DNA from 3 places in the Agromyces sp. Y575 genome. Region 3 is predicted to be linked to each of the others. Evidence: predicted binding sites of a transcription regulator. Region 3 holds the regulator's gene; each other region holds the start of a gene.

Region 1 (7,166 bases), on a different contig from region 3:
CCAGCCGTGGTGTCGGCGGGCGATCCTAGACTGGAGGGCATGCAGGCCACACGATCCGTTCGACCATTCGAGGTCATCAGCGAGTACGTCCCGAGCGGCGACCAGCCGGCGGCGATCGCCGAACTCGCAGGTCGCATCAACGCGGGCGAGACCGACGTCGTGCTGCTGGGTGCGACCGGCACCGGTAAGTCGGCGACCACCGCCTGGCTCATCGAACAGGTGCAGCGGCCCACGCTCGTGCTCGCACACAACAAGACGCTGGCCGCGCAACTGGCCAACGAGTTCCGCGAACTCATGCCCAACAACGCGGTCGAGTACTTCGTCTCGTACTACGACTACTACCAGCCCGAGGCGTACGTGCCGCAGACCGACACCTTCATCGAGAAGGACTCGTCGGTCAACGCTGAAGTCGAACGGCTCCGGCACTCCACCACGAACTCATTGCTGAGCCGGCGCGACGTCGTGGTCGTCTCGTCGGTTTCGTGCATCTACGGCCTCGGTACGCCTGAGGAGTACCTCGGTGCCATGATGCCGCTGCAGGTCGGGCAACGGGTTGATCGCGACTGGCTCATCCGCAAGTTCGTCTCGATGCAGTACCAGCGCAACGACGTCGACTTCTCGCGCGGCAATTTCCGAGTGCGTGGCGACACGATCGAGATCATTCCGATCTACGAAGAACTGGCGATCCGCATCGAGATGTTCGGCGATGAGATCGAAGCGCTGTACAGCTTGCATCCGCTGACCGGGCAGGTAGTTGCAAAGCTCGACTCGGTGGCGGTGTTCCCCGGGTCGCACTACGTGGCGAGCACCGATGTGATGCAGCGGGCGATCGGCACGATCCGCATCGAACTCGAAGAGCGGCTCGCCGAGCTCGAGCGCGAGGGCAAGCTGCTCGAAGCGCAGCGGCTGCGCATGCGCACGACATTCGACCTCGAGATGATGGAGCAGATCGGCTTCTGCTCTGGCATCGAGAACTACTCGAGGCACATCGACGGCCGACAGGCGGGGGAGGCCCCGCATTGCCTCCTCGACTACTTCGCCGACGACTTCCTCGTGGTGATCGACGAGTCGCACGTCACGGTTCCCCAGATCGGCGCGATGTACGAGGGCGACTCCTCCCGCAAGCGCACTCTCGTCGAGCACGGGTTCCGCCTGCCGAGCGCGCTCGACAATCGACCGCTGAAGTGGGATGAGTTCAAGGCGCGCGTCGGTCAGACCGTCTATCTCTCGGCCACACCCGGTCGCTACGAGATGGGCATCGCCGACGGCGTGGTGGAGCAGATCATCCGCCCGACAGGACTCGTCGATCCGCAGATCATCGTGAAGCCGTCGAAGGGCCAGATCGATGATCTTCTCGACGAGATCCGCATTCGCGCTGAGCGAAACGAGCGCGTGCTCGTCACGACCCTCACCAAGAAGATGGCCGAAGAGCTCACCGACTTCCTCTCCGAGGCTGGGGTGCGAGTGCGCTACCTCCACTCAGATGTCGACACGCTGCGCCGCGTCGAGTTGCTGACCGAACTCCGGGCGGGTGTGTACGACGTCCTGGTCGGCATCAACCTTCTTCGTGAAGGGCTCGACCTGCCCGAGGTGTCCCTCGTCGCGATCCTCGACGCTGACAAAGAGGGATTCCTGCGGTCGTCGACGTCACTCATCCAGACGATCGGTCGCGCCGCACGAAACGTCTCGGGCGAGGTGCACATGTATGCCGATGTGCTCACCGATTCGATGAAGTCGGCGATCGACGAGACGACGAGACGACGAGATCGTCAGCTCGAGTACAACCGCGTCAACGGCATCGACCCGCAACCGCTTCGCAAGCGCATCGCCGACATCACCCAGGTGCTCGCACGCGAAGGCGCCGACACCGCCGCCCTGCTCGCCGGTCGCGATGCGAAGAAGAAGGCGCCGGTGCCGAACCTTCGGCGCGAGGGCATCGCTGCGGCCGGCGCGAACGACCTCGAAGACCTCATTCGCGATCTCAACGAGCAGATGCTCGTCGCGGCCGGCGAATTGAAGTTCGAACTCGCCGCGCGCTTGCGTGACGAGGTCTCCGATCTCAAGCGCGAGCTCCGCCAGATGGAGAAAGCCGGTCACCTTGGCTGAAGATCGATCCCTGTTTCTCTGGCGCGCGCGCGTTGCCGCCGCGTCCATCGCCCGGTTCGCGCTCAGGCGGAGCGAGCCGTGATCTCGCCCCGATTCGAACGTATGTTCGCTCAGAGCGCGTGTGCGCGAGGCATCCGTGTCGGTGGTGCTCTCTAAACTCGAAGGGTGTCAGTTTCACGTCTCGATGCCCATTCGCACCTGAGTGTTCGCGGTGCCCGCGTACACAACCTGCAGAACGTCGACGTCGAGATCCCGCGTGATGCGATGGTGGTGTTCACAGGTCTCTCGGGCTCGGGCAAGTCCTCGCTCGCGTTCGACACGATCTTCGCCGAAGGGCAGCGACGTTACGTCGAGTCGCTCTCGGCCTACGCTCGCCAGTTCCTGGGGCAGGTCGACCGCCCTGATGTCGACTTCATCGAGGGCCTGAGCCCTGCAGTCTCGATCGACCAGAAGTCGACGAACCGGAACCCGCGCTCGACCGTCGGCACGATCACCGAGATCTACGACTACATGCGCCTCCTTTGGGCGCGCATCGGTGTGCCGCACTGCCCGGTCTGCGGTGAGCGCATCCAGCGGCAGACGGTGCAGCAGATCGCAGACCAGCTCATGGAGTTGGCTGAGGGCACCCGCTACCAGGTCGTGAGCCCGGTCGTGTCGAAGAAGAAGGGCGAGTTCGTCGACCTCTTCCGCGACCTCGCCGCCCAGGGGTACACGCGCGCCGTCGTCGACGGCGACGTCATCAGACTCGATGAACCGCCGACGCTGAAGAAGCAGGTCAAGCACGACATCTCGGTGGTGATCGACCGGCTCGTCGCAAGCCCCGACATGCTCGGCCGCCTCACCGACTCCCTCGAGACGGCGCTGCGACTGACCGACGGCGTCGTGCAGATCAATTACATCGACGAGACCGGGCCGGCCGCATGGGCGACGTTCTCCGAGAAGCTCTCCTGCCCCAATCAGCACCCGATCCAACTCACCGAGATCGAACCGCGCACCTTCTCGTTCAACGCGCCGTTCGGTGCCTGCCCAGAGTGCTCCGGGCTCGGCACGCGAATGTCGGTCGACGATGCGCTGCTGCTCGGCGACCCGAGCCTGAGCATTACCGAGGGGGTCATCATTCCATGGACCTCGCAGGGCAAGAGTCTCTACAACTACTACGAGAAGCTCCTCGGCGGGCTCGCCCGAGATCTCGAGTTCTCGCTCGATACCCCGTGGGAGGAGCTCGACGAGGTGGCTCGCCAGGCAGTGCTCCGTGGTGACAACTTCGAGGTCAAGGTGAAGTGGCGCAACCGCTACGGCCGCGAGATGAGCTACACCTCCGGCTTCGAGGGCGTCGTGCCCTACATCGAGCGCCAGTACCTGCAGGCCGAGACCGATGTGCAGCGCGCGCGCTGGTCGGAGTACCTGCGCGAGGTGCCGTGCCCGGTCTGCGACGGCAAGCGTCTGAAGCCCGAGGTGCTGTCGGTGCTCATCCACGACGCGAGCATCGCCGACGTCGGCCTGCTGAGTCTCACCGACGCCCGTGCATTCATGGATCGCCTCGAACTCAGTGATCGCGAGAAGGCCATCGCCGCGCAAGTGCTGCGCGAGATCAAGCTGCGTCTCGACTTCCTGATCCGCGTCGGGCTCAGCTATCTCGACCTCTCGCGCGCGGCGGCAACCCTCTCCGGCGGAGAAGCGCAGCGCATCCGTCTGGCGACGCAGATCGGTTCCGGTCTCACCGGCGTGCTCTACGTGCTCGACGAGCCGAGCATCGGCCTCCACCAGCGTGACAACCGTCGACTCATCGACACACTGATCGCACTTCGCGATCTCGGCAATACCCTCATCGTCGTCGAACACGATGAAGACACGATCCGCACGGCCGACTGGATCGTCGACATCGGACCGGGCGCGGGCGTGAACGGCGGCACTGTCGTGCACTCCGGCAGCTACGCCGATCTCGTGAAGAACACGCGCTCACTCACGGGCGACTACCTGTCGGGCCGCAAGGCGATTCCGATTCCCGAGACGCGCCGCCCCGTCGACCCCGAGCGCACGATCACCGTGCAGGGCGCAGAGGCCAACAACCTGCGCGGTGTCGACGTCGAGTTCCCGCTCGGCATCCTCACCGCCGTGACCGGCGTGAGCGGCTCGGGCAAGTCGTCACTCGTGAACGACATCCTGTACCGGGTGCTCGCGAACCGCCTCAACGGCGCCCGGAAGGTCGCGGGCAAGCACCGTCGCGTCACCGGGCTCGACCAGCTCGACAAGGTGGTGCATGTCGACCAGGCACCGATCGGGCGCACGCCTCGATCGAACCCGGCCACCTACACCGGTGTCTTCGACCGCATTCGCACACTCTTCTCCGAGACGACCGAGTCGAAGGCCCGTGGCTACCTCCCCGGCCGGTTCAGCTTCAACGTCAAGGGCGGCCGTTGCGAGGCGTGCTCGGGTGACGGCACGATCAAGATCGAGATGAACTTCCTGCCCGACGTCTACGTCGCGTGCGAGGTGTGCGGTGGCAAGCGGTACAACCGCGAGACCCTCCAGGTGCACTACAAGGGCAAGAACATCGCCGAAGTGCTCGAGATGCCGATCAGTGAGGCGGCTGAGTTCTTCGAGCCCATCTCGGCGATCCACCGCTACCTGAAGACGCTCGTCGATGTCGGCCTCGGTTACGTGCAGCTCGGACAGAGCGCCACGACGCTCTCCGGCGGCGAGGCGCAGCGCGTGAAGCTCGCAACCGAGCTGCAACGTCGTTCCAACGGCCGTAGCGTGTACGTGCTCGACGAGCCGACCACCGGTCTGCACTTCGAAGACGTGCAGAAGCTGCTCAAGGTGCTTGGCAAGCTCGTCGATAAGGGCAACACTGTGATCGTGATCGAACACAGTCTCGATGTCATCAAGTCGGCCGACTGGATCATCGACCTCGGACCCGAAGGCGGGTCGGGTGGCGGCCAGATCGTGGCGACCGGCACACCAGAACAGGTCGCGGCCATGCCCGAGAGTCACACCGGCTACTTCCTGCGCGAGATGCTCGACGCGGCGTCGGTGCGAGCCGAGGTCGCCAGCTGAGGCGATGAACACAGCATTGTCGAGCACGCAGGGCGTCCCGTACCGCCCGAAGACGGGCGAGATCCCCACATCTCCCGGCGTCTATCGGTTCCGTGACGCCGACCGGCGCGTGTTGTACGTCGGCAAGGCGAAGAACCTGCGCGCGCGACTGTCGAATTACTTCGCCCCCCTCCACACGCTGCACGAGCGCACCCGCCGGATGGTCACCACCGCAGCTTCGGTGGAATGGACGGTCGTCGCCAACGAAGTCGAGGCGCTGCAGCTCGAGTTCACGTGGATCAACGAGTTCGACCCGCCGTTCAACGTGCAGTTCAAAGATGACAAGTCCTACCCGTACCTCGCTGTGACGCTCGCTGACGAGGCGCCGCGCGCGGTGGTCACCCGCAACCGCAACATTCGCGGAGCCCGGTACTTCGGCCCGTATCCCAAGGTCTGGGCCGTCAACGAGACTCTCGAGATCCTGCTCAAGCTCTTCCCCATCCGCACGTGCAAAGACTCCGACTACCGCCGGGCCATCGCCAGTGGAAAGCCCTGCTTCGCCGGGCAGATCGGACGCTGTTTCGGCCCGTGCTCCGGTCGCGTCAGTGTCGAAGAGCACCGCGAGAACGTCGACCGCTTCGTCTCCTTCATGGCGAGTCAAGACCGGCGCATCATCGGCGAGCTCACGCAGCGCATGCGCACGGCCGCCGCAGCGCAAGACTACGAATCGGCTGCACGACTGCGCGACCGGCTGCAGGCCGCGACGTCGTTCTTCGAGAAGAGTGCTGTGGTGCTCGGCGAGAAGGTCGACATCGACGTATTCGGAATCGACCACGATGAGCTCGCAGCGGCCGTACAACTGTTCATCGTTCGCGGCGGCCGCATCCGCGGTGTCCGTTCGTGGACCGTCGACAAAGAGCTCGACGTGCCGCTCAGCGATCTCGTCGACTCCGTGGTGCAGAACGCCTATGGTGACGGCAGCAGACCACCGGCCGAAGTCGTCGTGCCCGAGCTTCCCGATGATGCTCCTGCCCTCGAGACCTGGCTCGGCGACCTCTCCGGGCGAAAGGTGCGACTGCGCGCCGCGCAACGCGGCGACAAGGCGGCATTGCTCGCGACCGCGACGCAGAACGCCAGACAGACTCTGATGCTCTACAAGACACGGCGCAGTGCTGACTTCACGACTCGTTCCCGCGCTCTCGAAGACATCCAAGAGGCGCTCGGAATGGCCGACGCCCCGCTGCGCATCGAGTGCTACGACGTCAGCCACCTCAGCGGCACCAACATCGTCGCCTCGATGGTCGTCTTCGAAGACGGTCTTCCGCGCAAAGACGAATACCGCCGATTCACGATTCCGCACTCCACCGACGACACCGACTCGATCCACCAGGTGCTCACGCGCCGCCTCGCCTACCTGAAATCGCCCGATCAGATCGGTTCGCCGGTCGAGCCAGGCTCGGCGACGACACCCGAAGATACTGAGGCCGCGGCCGAGACGGATGCCGCGGCATCCGAACGCCGGAAGAAGTTCGCCTATCGACCGAACCTGCTGGTGGTCGACGGCGGGCAACCGCAGGTCGCGGCGGCCGCCCGAGCGCTCGAGGAGTCTGGTGTCGAGGGCATCTACCTCTGCGGCATCGCCAAACGTCTTGAAGAGATCTGGACGCCCGAGGGTGACTTCCCGGTGATCCTGCCCCGCAACAGCGACGCTCTTTTCCTCTTCCAGCGGGTGCGCGATGAGGCCCACCGTTTCGCGATCACCCACCAACGGCAACGCCGCAAACGCGACATCGGCAGCGTGCTCTCCGAGATTGCGGGCCTCGGTCCGTCGCGGGTGAAGGAGCTGCTGCGGCACTTCGGATCGGTCGCGCGGTTGCGAACCGCTTCCGAGCCCGAGATCGCCGAGGTGAAGGGCATCGGACCCACGCTCGCGGCGACCGTGCACCGAACCCTGCACGCCGACGGCGCGCCTGCACCCCGATAGGCTGGGGTGTCGACACGCGGAAAGGGGGCCTCGACATGAT
Region 2 (7,166 bases), on a different contig from region 3:
CGAACCCGTCGAAGGCGCCGGCCGCGGCGAGCGCCTCGAGCTGGGTGGCGTCGAGAGCTGCGCGACGCGAGACGTCGGCCATGTCGCGGTACGGGCCTCGAGCCTCGCGTTCGGCGATGATGCGCTCGGCGACGACCTTGCCGATGGAGGAGACGTCGGCGAGTCCGAGTCGCACTGCGAAGGCGCCATCGCGACGGTGCTCGGCTCCGCGGTCGGGTGCAGTGCGGTCGAAGCTCTGGTCGATGGGCGGCTGCACGGGGTTCGCGCACGCATCGAGGCCAGTCGGATGCTGCGTTCCCTGAGCCTGTCGAGTTCCCTGAGCCTGTCGAGTTCCCTGAGCCTGTCGAAGGGAACCCGCTTCGACAGGTTCAGCGAGCGGTTCGTTCGCCTCGAGCCCCGCGTGCACCCCCGACCGCAGGATGTCGGGGCGCAGCATCTCGACGCCGTGGCGCCGTGCATCGGCGGTGAGCGTCTGCGGCGAGTAGAAGCCCATCGGCTGCGCGCGCAGGAGCGCGGCGAGAAACGCGGCCGGATAGTGCAGCTTCAGCCACGAGCTCGCGTAGACGAGCAGTCCGAAGCTCAGGGCGTGGCTCTCGGCGAAGCCGAAGTTCGCAAAGGCTTCGATCTTCGCGTAGATCGAGTCGGCGACGTCGTCTTCGATGCCGTTCTCGGCCATGCCCGCGTAGAGCTTCGCTTTCAACCGCTCGATCTTCTCGACCCCGCGCTTCGAACCCATGGCACGCCTCAACTGGTCGGCGTCGGCGGCGTCGCAGTTGCCGACCGCGACCGCCATCTGCATGAGCTGCTCCTGGAAGAGGGGGACTCCCAGCGTGCGCTCGAGCACCGGCTCGAGTTTTGGATGCAGGTAGCTCACCGCCTCTTCACCCGTGCGGCGTCGGATGTACGGATGCACCGCGCCGCCCTGCACGGGACCTGGACGGATGAGCGCGATCTCGACGACGAGGTCGTAGAAGCACCGGGGTTTGAGCCGAGGGAGCGTGCCCATCTGCGCCCGGCTCTCAACCTGGAAGACACCGATCGAGTCGGCGCGACAGAGCATGTCGTAGACCGCCTCTTCCTCTTTCGGCAGGGTCGAGAGCTCCCACACCTCACCCGTCGACTCACGCACGAGGTCGAAGGTGTACTGCAGCGCCGCGAGCATGCCGAGGCCGAGCAGGTCGAACTTCACGAGCCCCATCCACGCGCAGTCGTCTTTGTCCCACTGCACCACGGTGCGGTTCTCTTTGCGGGCGTGCTCGATCGGCACCACCTCGCCGACCGGGCGGTCGGTGAGCACCATGCCGCCCGAGTGGATGCCGAGGTGGCGCGGAAAGGTGAGCACCTGCTCGGCGAGCTCGACGACGGCGGCGGGGATGTCGTGGTCGTCGGTCTCGACGACCGCCCCCCATCGTTCGATCTGTCGCGACCAGGCATCTTGCTGGCCAGTGGAGTAGCCGAGCGCCTTCGCCATGTCACGCACCGCGACCTTCGGCCGATAGCTGATGACGTTGGCGACCTGCGCCGCGTTCTGCCTGCCGTACTTGTCGTAGACGTACTGGATGATCTCTTCACGTCGGTCGGAGTCGAAGTCGACGTCGATGTCGGGCTCTTCGTCGCGGAGCGCGGAGAGGAAGCGCTCGAACGGCAACCCGTACCCGATCGAATCGACCGCGGTGATGCGTAGTGCGTAGCAGACCGCCGAGTTCGCCGCCGATCCGCGCCCCTGGCAGAGGATGCCGCGCCGCCGCGCCTCGGCGACGATGTCGTGCACGATGAGGAAGTAGCCGGAGAAGTCTTTCAGCTCGATGACGTCGAGCTCGCGCTCGAGCCGCTCGCGCACATGCGTCGGCACACCGGGATAGAGCTGTTCTGCGCCCTGCCAGACGAGCACCCGCAGCCAGCTCATCGGCGTGTGCCCCTCTGGCACCTCTTGCTTCGGCAGCTTCGGACGGGCACTGCGCAGAGTGAATCCGAGCTCTTCGGCGAGCGTCACCGAGCGGGCGACCGCTCCGGGGTAGCGGGCGAACCGCTCGGCCATCTCGGCGCCGCTGCGCAGATGCAGCTGGTCGGATGCCGGCAGCCATCCGTCCAGTTCGTCGAGGCTGCGGCGTGCCCGCACCGCCGCGAGGGCGGCTGCGAGACGATGCTCGGGCGGTGTCGCGTAGTGCACGGCGTTCGTGGCGAGCAGCGGCAACCCGGCGCGCTCGGCGAGTCCGGCGAGGGCGTCGTTCGCCGTCTGATCGAACGGATGCCCGTGGTCGAAGAGCTCGACCACGACGTTCTCGTGGCCGAAGAGCGCGGTCAGGCGATCGAGCTCGCGCGCCGCGGCATCCGCCCCGCCCTCGGCGAGCGCACGACGTACCGCGCCCTTGCGGCATCCGGTCGGCACGACCCACTCACCGTCTGCTCGCTCGGCGAGCTCTTCGATGGAGTACACCGGTCGCCCCTTCTCGCCGCCGGCGAGCTGACCGGCGGTGATCGCGCCGGCGAGCCGGTGATAGCCCGCCTCACGCCGGGCGAGCACGAGCAGATGTTCGCCCTCGGGGTCGGCGAAGCCGTTCTGCGGGCCTTGCAGGCCGAGCGAGAGTTCGGCGCCGAAGACCGTCTGCAGCTCGGGGAAGCTCTCGGCGGCCTCGGCGAAGTGCACGATGCCGTAGAAGCCGTCGTGGTCGGTGATGGCGAGCCCCGTGAGCCCGAGCCGCTGCGCCTCTTCGACCAGTTGCTCGGGGGAGGAGGCGCCGTCGAGGAAGCTGAAGTTCGAGTGCGCGTGCAGCTCGGCGTAGGGCACGATCGGCCCGGCCGGTGCCTCGAGGTCGGTTGCCGGGCGATACGGATGCCGCTTGCGGCTCCACGCCGGACTGTCGCCGCCGTCGCCGATGAGCTTGGGCGCACCCGGCCGACGCGCATCGGAGAGCTTGCGCTCGAGCTCCGACCACGGGATGCCGGGGTTGTTCCACCCCATCAGCGACCACCACCCATCAGCACAGCCAGTCGTTCCACACGATCAGTTCAGCCAGTTCCACCTCATCAGTCGTACCTCGCCTCGGCCCACCAGCCCTCGTCGTCGCGCACGAGAAGCCACGCACACCCGTCATCGTCGACGATCTGGAAGCGGTGCACACGTTTGGCGTGCTCGGCGTCCCACCAGCGCTCGACGACCGGCCAGGGCCCCGCCCAGGCCCGCACAGGGGCGGCATCGCCGCCGGCGAGCGCGAAGCGTTCGGGGTTCGCCGAGATCGCCCCACGGGCGTCGATCGTGACCGGGGAGCCGCTGGCGTCGAGCAGCCCGATCGGCAGCCGCTCACGGAAGACGCTTGCGGGCGCGAGAGCGGGCAGGCTGCCGGGCCACGGCGCCGCCGTCTGCTCGCCCGTGCGCTCGGGAACCCGGTCGCCCCACGGCACGAGCACCTGCCGGTCGGCGAGCATGCGGCCACCACCGACCGACGCGGTCACGACCGCATCGTGGCCGAGCATGCTCTGTACCCGGGTGAGCCCATGGTGCACGCGCTCGTCGGGTCCGCCGCCCCAGAGCCCCTCTTCGTGGTTGCCGGTCGAGTCGATGCGTTCGGGCACGACGCGCAGCCGCACGATGGGCGAGGCGAGCCCGCTGTCGGCGGTGCCCGCGCCCTGCAACTGCCAGCGCACCCGGTCGACGACGTCGGCGGGTGTGAACCAGCGTGGGTGCAACCAGCTTCGGCTCGAGTGCCCGCCGCCTTCGTCGTCGATCTCGACGCGGATACCGGTGCACACGAGTCGCTTCGCCCGCATTCGTTCGATGAACTCGGAGGCATGCACCCGAAAGGCGAAGGCGAGCTGGTCGATGCGATCGAGCGGCGGCTCGAACTCCTGCGCCACCTCGAACTCGGGCGGCGGTGTGCGTGCGAGCACCCTGGCCTGCTCGCGCCCCGACGCCCGGTCGTGTGCGAACGCGCCCGCCGCGCCGAAGCGACGCCGCACATCGGCCTCGGGCAGCGCTGCGAACTCGCCGAGGGTGCGAACGCCGAGCCGGTTGAGCAGGGTCGACGTGCGGGCATCGACGACGAGGCTCACGGGCAGCGGAGAAATGAACGCAGCGGATGTCCCGGGCGCGACGATGCCCACGGGGGATTCGCCGGTCGCCCGCGCAGCCTGCTCGGCCGCGAAGGGGCCGTCGGCGACACCGACCCGGGCGCCGGGCACCCCGAGCGCTGCGACGGTGTCGAGGAGCGCCTGCGCCGCGGCATCCTCACCGCCGTAGTAGCGGGCCGCGCCGCGGGCCCTCATTGCGAGCGTGCCCGGGCGGATGAGCTGCACACCCGGCACCGTCTCTTCGACACGTCGCACGACCGGTTCGAAGACCCGCACGTCGAGCGAGGCGTCGTAGTCGAGCAGCGTGAGCGCGGGGGAGCGGTACTGGGCCTCGCGAATCTTCAATCCGCGAACGACACCGTCGCTGCGGGCGGCCGCCGAGCAGGCGAAGACCTGCCCTCCCTCGGTGAGGGCGATGGGGGAGGCCGGGTCGATCCCGTGTTCGCGACAGGCCGCGAACACGGGCCAGTCGGCACACCAGAGCACGATCGTGCGGCCGGGGTCGATGACCATCAGACGGCCCGCCGCACATATTCGTCGAGACGCACCGGATCGGGAGTCGCTTCCGAGGCGGCCCGGAACTCGAGCGAACGACCCGGCAGCCGGAGACGGGAGCGAGGACGCCGCCCGAACTCCCCACGCCCGCCCGCAGCGACGACGACGTCGCGATCGCTGAGATGCCCGTGACCCAGCTCGAGACCGTGCCACTCGCTCGCCTCGACGCCGAGGCTCGCATCACTGCCCGGCCATTCGCCCGCGACGAGCAGCACGGTGCCGCGCTGCCTGAGCCGCGCCGTCAGTCGTGACGTCTCAGCTGGGGTGACCCGACCGGCCGGTCGCACGGCGACCACGGGGATCACATCGGCGAGCGCGGCGATCACGGTGAGCCACTGCCGTCCGGGGTCGGGCACGAGCACGAGCCGCTCGAGGTCGATGCCGAACCGTGCGGCCGCCTCGATGCCGAACTCCGGCATGCCTGCGACGGCGACCCAGCGCCCGCTCGCCGACGGGCCGGCGAGGAGGGCCATGAGCAGGGTCGTCGAGCCTTCGACGGTGACGACCGTGCCCTCGCGAAGGCTGCCGCCCGGCAGCACCTGTTCGAGGGCCGGATGTGTCGGCACCGTCTTGGAGTCGAGCCGCGTGGCCTGCATCCCGCGGATGCGGGCCTGCAGCTCCTCGACGCGCGAGGGCACTTCGGCCGGGGCGAGGGGAGCGGTCATGGTCATTTACACAGTTTCGAACACATGTTCGAATAGAGCAAGTCGGCAGTGCCGACTGTCCGGAACATCCGATTTGTCGCGACAGACATCGGATGAGTGAGGCGCGGTCGTCGGATGTCGTGCGATGAGGCGTCTCTCGGCACACGAGAACACGATGTGCGGGGGAGATGCGCGGATCACAGCGCAACGTCCGGAAACGCAACGTCCGGAAACGCAAGAAGGCCGGATCGCAATGATCCGGCCTTCTCGACACAAGCGTGCGCGAGGGGGGACTTGAACCCCCACGCCCGTTAGGGCACTAGCACCTCAAGCTAGCGCGTCTGCCATTTCCGCCACCCGCGCTCGTGTCAGGCCCTTCCGATTCCTCGGTGGCCCGAGAGAAGACATTAGCACGATTTCCGGGGCGCTTCCGACACGTTGGCCATTGCAGGATGCCCCGGCTAGCGTGATGGCATGGCCCTGTCATCCACCGATTCCGACCTCGTTCCAGAACTCGATGAGACGGCGATCGTCGCACAGGAGCTGATCCGCTTCGACACCTCCAACTACGGCGAGGGCAAGGCGAACGGCGAGCGCGAGGCTGCCGAGTACGTCGAGGCGCGGCTGGCCGCGCTCGGGCTCGCACCGCAGCTCTTCGAGTCCGAGCCGAGACGCACGAGCGTCGTCGTACGTGTTCCTGGGCGGGACTCCGCGAAGCCGGCCCTCGTCGTGCACGGACACCTCGATGTCGTGCCGGCAGATGCCCGCAATTGGAGCGTCGACCCGTTCGCCGGTGAGGTGCGCGACGGCATGCTCTGGGGTCGCGGTGCGGTCGACATGAAAGACATGGACGCGATGATGTTGACCGCCCTCGGCGACATCATCGGCTCGGGCTCTCAGCCGGCACGCGACCTCGTCGTGGCGTTCTTCGCCGACGAGGAGTCGGGCGGCAGCCTCGGCTCCCGATGGCTCGTCGACCACCATCCGGAACTCTTCGCGGGAGCCACCGAGGCGATCAGCGAGGTCGGCGGGTATTCGATCACCGTCGGCGGGCAGCGTGCGTATCTCCTGCAGACCGGGGAGAAGTCGCTGCTCTGGATCCGACTCGTCGCGCGCGGGACCGCCGCTCACGGCTCGAGGCTCATCCGCGACAACGCCGTCACGAAGCTCGCCGAGGCGGTGGCGACCCTCGGCCGTACTGAATGGCCGATCCGGCTCACCGACACCACTCGCGAGCTGCTCGCCGAGATCGCGGGAGTGCTGGGTGTCGACCCCGAGCAAGTGTCACCCGACGAACTCGCCCTCGCCACGGGTTCTGCGTCGGGGTTCATCACCGCGACCCTGCGTACCACGAGCAATCCCACGCTCCTGACCGCGGGATACAAGCACAACGTCATCCCCGACCGCGCCGAGGCGCTCATCGACATCCGCACGCTGCCGGGCGAAGAAGACGCGGTGCTGGCCGAAGTGCAGGCGCTCATCGGCAACGAGGTCGACATCGAGATCGTGCACCGCGACGTCGGGCTCGAGGCCGCGACATCCGGCGCTCTGGTCGATGCCGTGAAGCGCTCCCTCGGTGTGCATGACCCCGGCGTGCCGGTCTTCCCGTACCTGCTCTCGGGCGGCACCGACAACAAGGCGCTCAGTCGGCTGGGAATCGCCGGATACGGCTTCGCGCCGCTGAAGCTGCCAGAAGGCTTGGACTTCCCGGCGATGTTCCACGGGGTTGACGAGCGGGTGCCGCTCGACGCATTAGTCTTCGGGAGGCAGGTCCTGCGAGACCTCCTCCTCGACTACTGACCGAACCAGTCCCTGATCAGCACGCCCCTGACCAGCGCAGTCCTCCGACTTCCGCGGAGGCGGAAGGCGGATGCACCACGTGATCGAAGCGCTCATCCT
Region 3 (7,166 bases):
GACCCTCGAGGAGGTCGCCGACTCCGATCTCATCGTGCACGTCGTCGACGCAGCGCACCCCGACCCGGCCGGGCAGATCGCCACGGTGCGCGACGTCATCGGTGAAGTCGGGGCACGCGACATCCCCGAGCTCATCGTCTTCAACAAGGCCGACCTCGTGACGCCTGAAGACCGCCTCGTGCTGCGCGGGCTCGAACCGGGCGCGATCTTCGCCTCGGCCCGCACGGGCGAGGGCATCCCCGAGGTGCTCGAGGCGATCGCACGCATGCTGCCCGACCCTGCCGTCGAGATCGACCTGCTCGTGCCATACGACCGGGGCGATGTCGTCTCGACCCTCCACGAGACCGGGCGCGTGCTGTCGATCGAGTATGTCGAAGACGGCACGCGTGTCCGTGCGCTTGCCTCGCCCGAACTCGCTGGCCAGCTCGAGCAGTTCGCGGCGGCATCCGTTCGGGCGTGAACGACCTGCCGCTCGACCAGTCACCGAGTACCGGGGCACCTGCGCGCGCCTGACCAGCGCGGCATTTGACCCGGCGCGACCGCCGAGGCATCCGTGGTTCGAAAGCTCGACGGATGCCGCGACCTCGTGTCACCTCGCGTCACAGACGTCCGCAGGCGGCGGATGGGCGTATCGTCGCTCTTGATCGATCTGTGATCGGCCCGAAGCCGATCACATGGAGCGACCGCCGAGCCCGGCACCCGCCCGCGAGAACCACCCGCCGTTCCGGCCGGGGGAGCGCGGCCTGCCGTGTTCGCCCCGTTGCCGCTCGCCAGCAGGAGCACCATGGCATCGACCGCATCCGACGCATCGGGCGACGACTGTCGGCCCGGCCTGCCGATCTCCTTCGAGCTCTACCCGCCGCGCACCGATGCCGCGGCGCTGGCCCTCGGCCGCACCATCGATCGGCTCGCCGAGGTCGATCCCGCATTCGTCTCGGTGACGTTCGGTGCCGGAGGCAGCTCCCGCGCGCGTTCCCTCACGGTGCTGCGATACATGCTCGAGCACACGCATGTCGAAGCGATGGCCCACCTCACGTGCGTGGGCTCCTCCCACGCTGAGGCGAACAGGCTCGTGCGCGAGTTCCTCGACGCCGGCATCACGAGCTTCCTGGCTCTGCGCGGCGACCCGCCGACCGACGCCGACCCCGATGCCGGCATCGGCGACCTCGGCAGCGCCGCGGAGCTCGTGCAGCTCATCCACCGAGTGCAGGAGGAACGGGAGCCGTTCGGCCAGGTCGACGTACCGGGAACCCCGGGCGCATCTCGCATCAAGGAACGGCCTCGCCCCGAGCGTGTCGCGGTTGCGGCGTTCCCCAACGGACACCCGCGTTCGCGCGGCGTCGGGCAAGACGTCGACACGCTGCTCGCCAAGGAGATCGCCGGGGCGAATCTCGCGATCACGCAGTTGTTCTGGCGTGCCGACGACTATCTCGGCTTCGTCGAGCGTGCGCGCGTCGGCGGCGTGACGATCCCCATCCTGCCGGGCATCATGCCCGTCACGACGCCCGCTCGCCTGGCACGCCTGACCGAGTTGACCGCCGTCGAGCCGCCGGCAGAGCTGGCGATCAACCTCGAGATCGAACCGGATGCCGCGGCGCAGGCCGAGCTCGGCATCGCATTCGCCACCCGGCTCTCCGCCGACGTCATCGCGGGCGGCGTCCCGGGCCTGCACCTCTACACCTTCAACCGCCATGAGGCCGTGCTCGACGTCGTCGAACGACTCGGGCTGCGCGCCGACCGGCTCGCGGACGAAAGGAACACCGCACGATGACCATCTCCGCACCCGCCTTCCCGGTCGCGACGATCCTGGGCTACCCGCGCATCGGGCGTCGGCGCGAGCTGAAGCGAGCAGTCGAGGCGTTCTGGGCCGGCTCCATCTCCGCTGACGAGCTCGAGCAGTCGGCCGCCGAACTCCGGGCCGTGACACGTGAACGCCTCGCCTCTATCGGCCTCGGCCGCACGGATTCCGGGATTCCCGAGACCTTCTCGTTCTACGACCAGGTGCTCGACGCGGCCGTCGCCGTCGGTGCGGTGCCGCTGCGTTTCGCTGGGCTCGCCGATGAGCACGGGGGTGTCGACCTCGCTGGGTACTTCACGATCGCCCGCGGTGCCGGCGACGACGCCCCGCTCGAGATGACCAAGTGGTTCGACTCGAACTATCACTACCTCGTGCCCGAGATCGCCCCCGACACCGCATTCTCGCTGCACGCCGAGCGGATCCTCTCCGAATTCGCTGAGGCGAAGGCCGCGGGCTTCGTGACCAGGCCCGTGATCGTCGGCCCCGTCACGTTCCTGCTGCTCGCGAAGCCGGCCGCCGGGGCGACAGAGAGCTTCCAGCCGATCGACCGGCTCGCCGACCTCGTGCCCGTCTACGCAGCGCTGCTCGAAGAGCTCGCCGAAGCGGGAGCCGAATGGGTGCAACTCGACGAGCCCGCCCTCGTGAGCGAGAGCATCGACGTCGCGCGCGACCGGGTACTCGATTCCGTCGCCGCGACCTACGACGCGCTGGGCTCCCTCGAGCGCCGCCCGGCGATCTTCGTCGCCGCGCCATACGGCTCGCTCGACGACGCGTTGCCCGCCCTCGCCGCCACCCCGGTTGAGGCGATCGGCCTCGACCTCGTGCGCGGTGCCCTGCCCGAGTCGCTCGACCCCGCGACGGCCGAGTCGCTCGCCGCGAAGACCGTGGTCGCGGGCGTCATCGACGGACACAACATCTGGCGCGGCGACCTGGTTGCCGCCTTCGAGCAGCTCGAAGCAGTTCAGCACCTCGCCGCGTCGGTCGCAGTGTCCACCTCCACCTCGTTGCTGCACGTGCCGCACGACGTTGAAGACGAGGATGCGCTCGATGCCCGACTCGTCGGCTGGCTCTCGTTCGCCAACCAGAAGGTGGGCCAGGTCGCCGCGCTCGGTCGCGGACTTGCGAACGGGCGCGCCTCGATCGAGGGCGAGCTCGCCGCGGCATCCGCTGCCCTCGCCGATCGTGGCGGTGCGCCGGGTGTGCGCGTGCCGGTCGTGCGCGACCGCCTCGCCTCGCTCACGAAGGGCGACTTCGCCCGCGCGAGCTACGACGAGCGTGTTGCGGCGCAGGCGTCGCTCGGCTTGCCCGAGTTGCCGACGACGACGATCGGGTCGTTCCCGCAGACCGGCGAGATCCGTCGTGCCCGCGCTCGCTTCGTGGGCGGCACGCTCACGGGCGAGGAGTACACCTCGCTCATGCGCGAGGAGATCGAACGCGTCGTGCGGTTGCAGGAAGACCTCGGACTCGACGTACTCGTGCACGGCGAACCCGAGCGCAACGACATGGTGCAGTACTTCGCCGAACTCCTCGACGGGTTCGCGGTCACCAAGCACGGCTGGGTGCAGTCGTACGGCTCGCGCTGCACGCGTCCTTCGATCCTCTGGGGCGACGTCTCGCGGCCAGCGCCGATGACGGTCGATTGGTCCGCGTTCGCCCAGTCGCTGACCGAGCAGCCCATGAAGGGCATGTTGACCGGCCCTGTCACGATCCTCGCCTGGTCGTTCGTGCGTGATGACCAGCCGCTCGGCGCCACGGCGCGACAGGTTGCACTCGCCCTGCGCGACGAGATCTCCGATCTCGAAGCGGCCGGCATCCGGGTCATTCAGGTCGACGAACCCGCACTCCGAGAGCTGCTGCCGCTGAAGCGTGCCGACCAGCCCGCCTACCTCGACTGGTCGGTCGGTGCCTTCCGCCTCGCGACCGGCGGTGCGGACTCCGCGACGCAAGTGCACACGCACCTCTGCTATTCGGAATTCGGCGTCGTGATCGATGCGATCAAGAACCTCGACGCCGACGTCACCTCGATCGAAGCGGCCCGCAGCCGCATGGAGGTCGTCGACGACATCGAGACGAGCGGATTCGATCACGGCATCGGCCCGGGCGTCTACGACATCCACTCGCCGCGCGTGCCGAGCGTCGACGAGGTGCAGGCGCTCCTCGAGCGCGCAGCCGCCGCGATCCCCGCGACCCGGCTCTGGGTCAACCCCGACTGCGGCCTGAAGACGCGCGGCTACGACGAGACCGTCGCATCGCTGCGGCACATCGTCGAGGCGACCCGTGCGGTGCGGGCCGGTCGCGCCGCCTCGATACCCACCGGGTAGCACGGGCGAGCGGATGCCGCGGCTCGCGGCATCCGTTCGGCATCCGTTCGGTCAGCGTGCGGATGGGGCCCGGCCGGCGTACGGCCGACGCTCGGCTGGTGCCGAGGCGACGCACAGCCGCAGCGCGTAGCTTGGTCTCATGCAACTCGCGGTCCACGAATCCGGCGGGGGTTCGCGAACCGCGGTCCTCATCCACGGCATCATGTCCGATTCCCGTGCGTGGCACCGAGTGACTGCCGAACTCGAGGCGCAGGGGTTCCGGGTGCTCGCGGTCGACCTGACGGGTCATGGACGCAGCCCGCGCGCTGTGCACTACTCGCCCGCCGCGTGGGCGAGCGACGTCGTCGAGACGCTCACGCCGATGCTCGACGGCCCGCCCGATCTCGTCATGGGTCACTCGCTCGGCGGACTGGTGGCGAGCCTGGTCGCCGATCGGCTCGCGCCTCGCGCGGCGATCTACATCGACCCGGCCTTCTCCTTCCCGAAGGGCGTGAAGGGGTGGGCGTTCAAGGCATTCTTCGCGATAGCACCGAGGCCGCGCCGGTCGGCCCTGGTGCGCATGAATCCGAAGTGGAGTGCGGTCGACGTCGAGATCGAGCTCGCGACGCTTCGAGACTGGGACAAGCGCACCATCCTCGGTTTCACCGATACGCGACCGCTGGTGCCGCCCGTGCGCCTCGTCGCCCCCACTCTGGTGCTCCTGGCGGAGAAGAGCCTGCTGATCACGGCGAAGATCGCCCGGCAGCTGCGCGGACAGGGCATGACCGTCGCGACCCTGAGCGGCACGGGCCACACGGTGTTCCGTGACGATCACGCGGGGTTCATGGATGCAGTGTTCGACTGGTTCAACGCGTTGACGCCTGCCGCGGTCGGGAGCGCTCTCGCCGCGGCTCGACCCGCGGTTCAGACTGCAGCATAGAGCCGTGCCTCCCCGCCGCTCCGGAACGGACTGGCGGGGTTGCCCAGTCAGACTGCTCGGAGCACCGCGACGATCTTGCCGAGCACTTCGGCATGGTCGCCGACGATGGGCTCGAACGCGCTGTTCCGCGGCAGCAGCCAGGTGTGACCGTCGCGCTGGCGGAACACCTTCACGGTCGCCTCGCCGTCGAGCATCGCCGCGACGATCTCACCATTCTCTGCTGTGCGCTGCGATCGCACCACGACCCAGTCGCCGTCGCAGATCGCGGCGTCGATCATGGAGTCGCCCACGACCTTCAGCATGAACAGCTCGCCTTTGCCGACCAGTTGGCGGGGGAGGGGGAACACCTCGTCGATCTGCTGTTCAGCCGTGATCGGCACGCCCGCGGCGATACGGCCGACCAGCGGCACCATGGCCGCGTCACCGACCGGGGTCGGGTCGGAGGAGGTCACAGCGCGCTCGGTGACACCGGGCAATTGAATGAGCACTTCGAGCGCACGAGGGCGGTTGGGGTCGCGCCGAAGGTACCCGGCGAGCTCGAGCTGGTTCAACTGGTGCGTGACGCTCGAGAGCGAGGAGAGGCCGACGGCGTCACCGATCTCGCGCATGCTCGGCGGGTAGCCGCGACTGGAGACCGAGCGCTGGATCATCTCGAGGATCGAGATCTGCTTGGCGCTCAAGCTCTTTCGGCGGCGTGGCCTGCCGGCCGCCTGCACGTCGTCGATGTCGGTGCTCAACGTCTTCGCCCCTCGTAGCGGCCGCTTCGCGACCGGATGTCGGTGATGTCCGGTCGACTCCCTTCCAGACATTCGAAACTGTATCCGCCTCACGCGCGCGCGGCAAACATTTGTTCGAGTGTGTCGCGGAATCCGTCCGTCGGAATTCCCCGCGTCCGCCCTTGCGTTGTTCGTCATTCGAATGTATGTTCGGAACAGAGTTTCGCATCCGGCCCTCCCGGCCGAGGGTCGGATGCGACTCCTACAGGAGGTGTGACATGAGTGCAGCGATCGCTACGACCGGCTTCCAGCCCCCGAAGGCCCTTCCGCGAGAGGAGGCGGCGTCGGTGGCTTCCGCGCGCACGAGGCTCCGGCTGACGCGACGGGGTCGCATCGTGTTCACGTCGCTCGCCGCACTTCCGCTCGTGGTGTGGGCATTCGTGGCGGTGATCGGCGCGGGCGGCGCCGCGGCCGACGTCGAATCCAGGGGCGTCTCGTTCCAGGCTGCGTCGTTCGAGTACACGACGGTCGGGCAAGGCGATTCGCTCTGGGAGATCGCCGAGTCGATCGACCCCGGGGCCGATGTGCGAGAGATCATCGCTGAGATCATGCGACTCAACGGGCTCGATGACGCGGTGGTCGAACCCGGTCAGCGCCTCGCACTTCCCGCCGCCCCGTGACACGCGAATAGGCGAAGCCTCGGGCTTCCGTCGGTCGATGACGGCTTGGCCGAATGGCCTCGGTGCGCATCGTTAGCATTGAAGGGTGACGAGTCTTGAAGACCTCCCCATCCGCGATGACCTTCGTGGTCGCACCCCGTACGGGGCTCCGCAGCAGTCCGTTCCGGTCGCGCTGAACGTCAACGAGAACACGCATCCGATTCCCGAAGACGTCGCACACGATGTGGTCGCTCGCGTCGCCGCCGCTATTCTCACCCTCAATCGCTATCCCGATCGAGAGTTCACCGAGTTGCGCCATGCACTCGCCGGCTATCTGGGCCACGGCCTCGAGCCGGCGCAGATCTGGGCCGCGAACGGTTCGAACGAAGTGCTCCAGCACATTCTTCAGGCATACGGCGGGCCGGGCCGCACCGTGCTGGGCTTCGCCCCGACCTATTCGATGTACGGCCTGCTGGCCTCCGGCACCGGCACCGAGTGGGTCACCGCCGGTCGCGATGACGAGTTCGAACTCAGCCCCGAAACGGCCGTAGCGGCGCTGCGAGAGCACGATCCCGACATCGTGCTGCTCTGCGCGCCGAACAACCCGACGGGTACGCCGCTCTCACTCGAGACGATCGAGGCGGTCGTCGACGCGGCGCGCGGCATCGTGGTCGTCGATGAGGCCTACTTCGAGTTCGCCGACCCCGGAACTCCGAGTGCGCTCACGCTCCTGCCGGGGCGGTCCCGGCTGCT

The links. The regulator LexA, encoded in region 3, represses DNA repair genes until DNA is damaged. The targets are predictions, from matches to a motif close to TCGAACANNTGTTCGA.
Region 1: a site for LexA is predicted at 2,201-2,216, ahead of uvrA (excinuclease ABC subunit UvrA). Genes of this name have one in related genera too.
Region 2: a site for LexA is predicted at 5,305-5,320, ahead of imuA' (DnaE2-dependent mutagenesis accessory factor ImuA'). Genes of this name have one in related genera too.

Annotation. Positions count from the first base shown of each region.
Region 1 covers NZ_JCAIUI010000001.1:619,437-626,602, reverse strand. The annotation lists gene uvrB (excinuclease ABC subunit UvrB) at 40-2,106, shown strand; gene uvrA (excinuclease ABC subunit UvrA) at 2,272-5,163, shown strand; gene uvrC (excinuclease ABC subunit UvrC) at 5,168-7,126, shown strand; gene rapZ (RNase adapter RapZ) at 7,165-7,166, shown strand, end outside.
Region 2 covers NZ_JCAIUI010000001.1:328,661-335,826, forward strand. The annotation lists gene AC1C2U_RS01660 (error-prone DNA polymerase) at 1-2,962, opposite strand, end outside; gene AC1C2U_RS01665 (DNA polymerase Y family protein) at 3,028-4,581, opposite strand; gene imuA' (DnaE2-dependent mutagenesis accessory factor ImuA') at 4,581-5,294, opposite strand; tRNA gene AC1C2U_RS01675 (tRNA-Leu) at 5,547-5,630, opposite strand; gene AC1C2U_RS01680 (M20/M25/M40 family metallo-hydrolase) at 5,742-7,067, shown strand; gene AC1C2U_RS01685 (undecaprenyl-diphosphate phosphatase) at 7,138-7,166, shown strand, end outside.
Region 3 covers NZ_JCAIUI010000003.1:786,479-793,644, forward strand. The annotation lists gene hflX (GTPase HflX) at 1-460, shown strand, start outside; gene AC1C2U_RS15760 (methylenetetrahydrofolate reductase) at 785-1,771, shown strand; gene metE (5-methyltetrahydropteroyltriglutamate--homocysteine S-methyltransferase) at 1,768-4,119, shown strand; gene AC1C2U_RS15770 (alpha/beta fold hydrolase) at 4,259-5,038, shown strand; gene lexA (transcriptional repressor LexA) at 5,086-5,763, opposite strand; gene AC1C2U_RS15780 (LysM peptidoglycan-binding domain-containing protein) at 6,033-6,434, shown strand; gene AC1C2U_RS15785 (histidinol-phosphate transaminase) at 6,520-7,166, shown strand, end outside.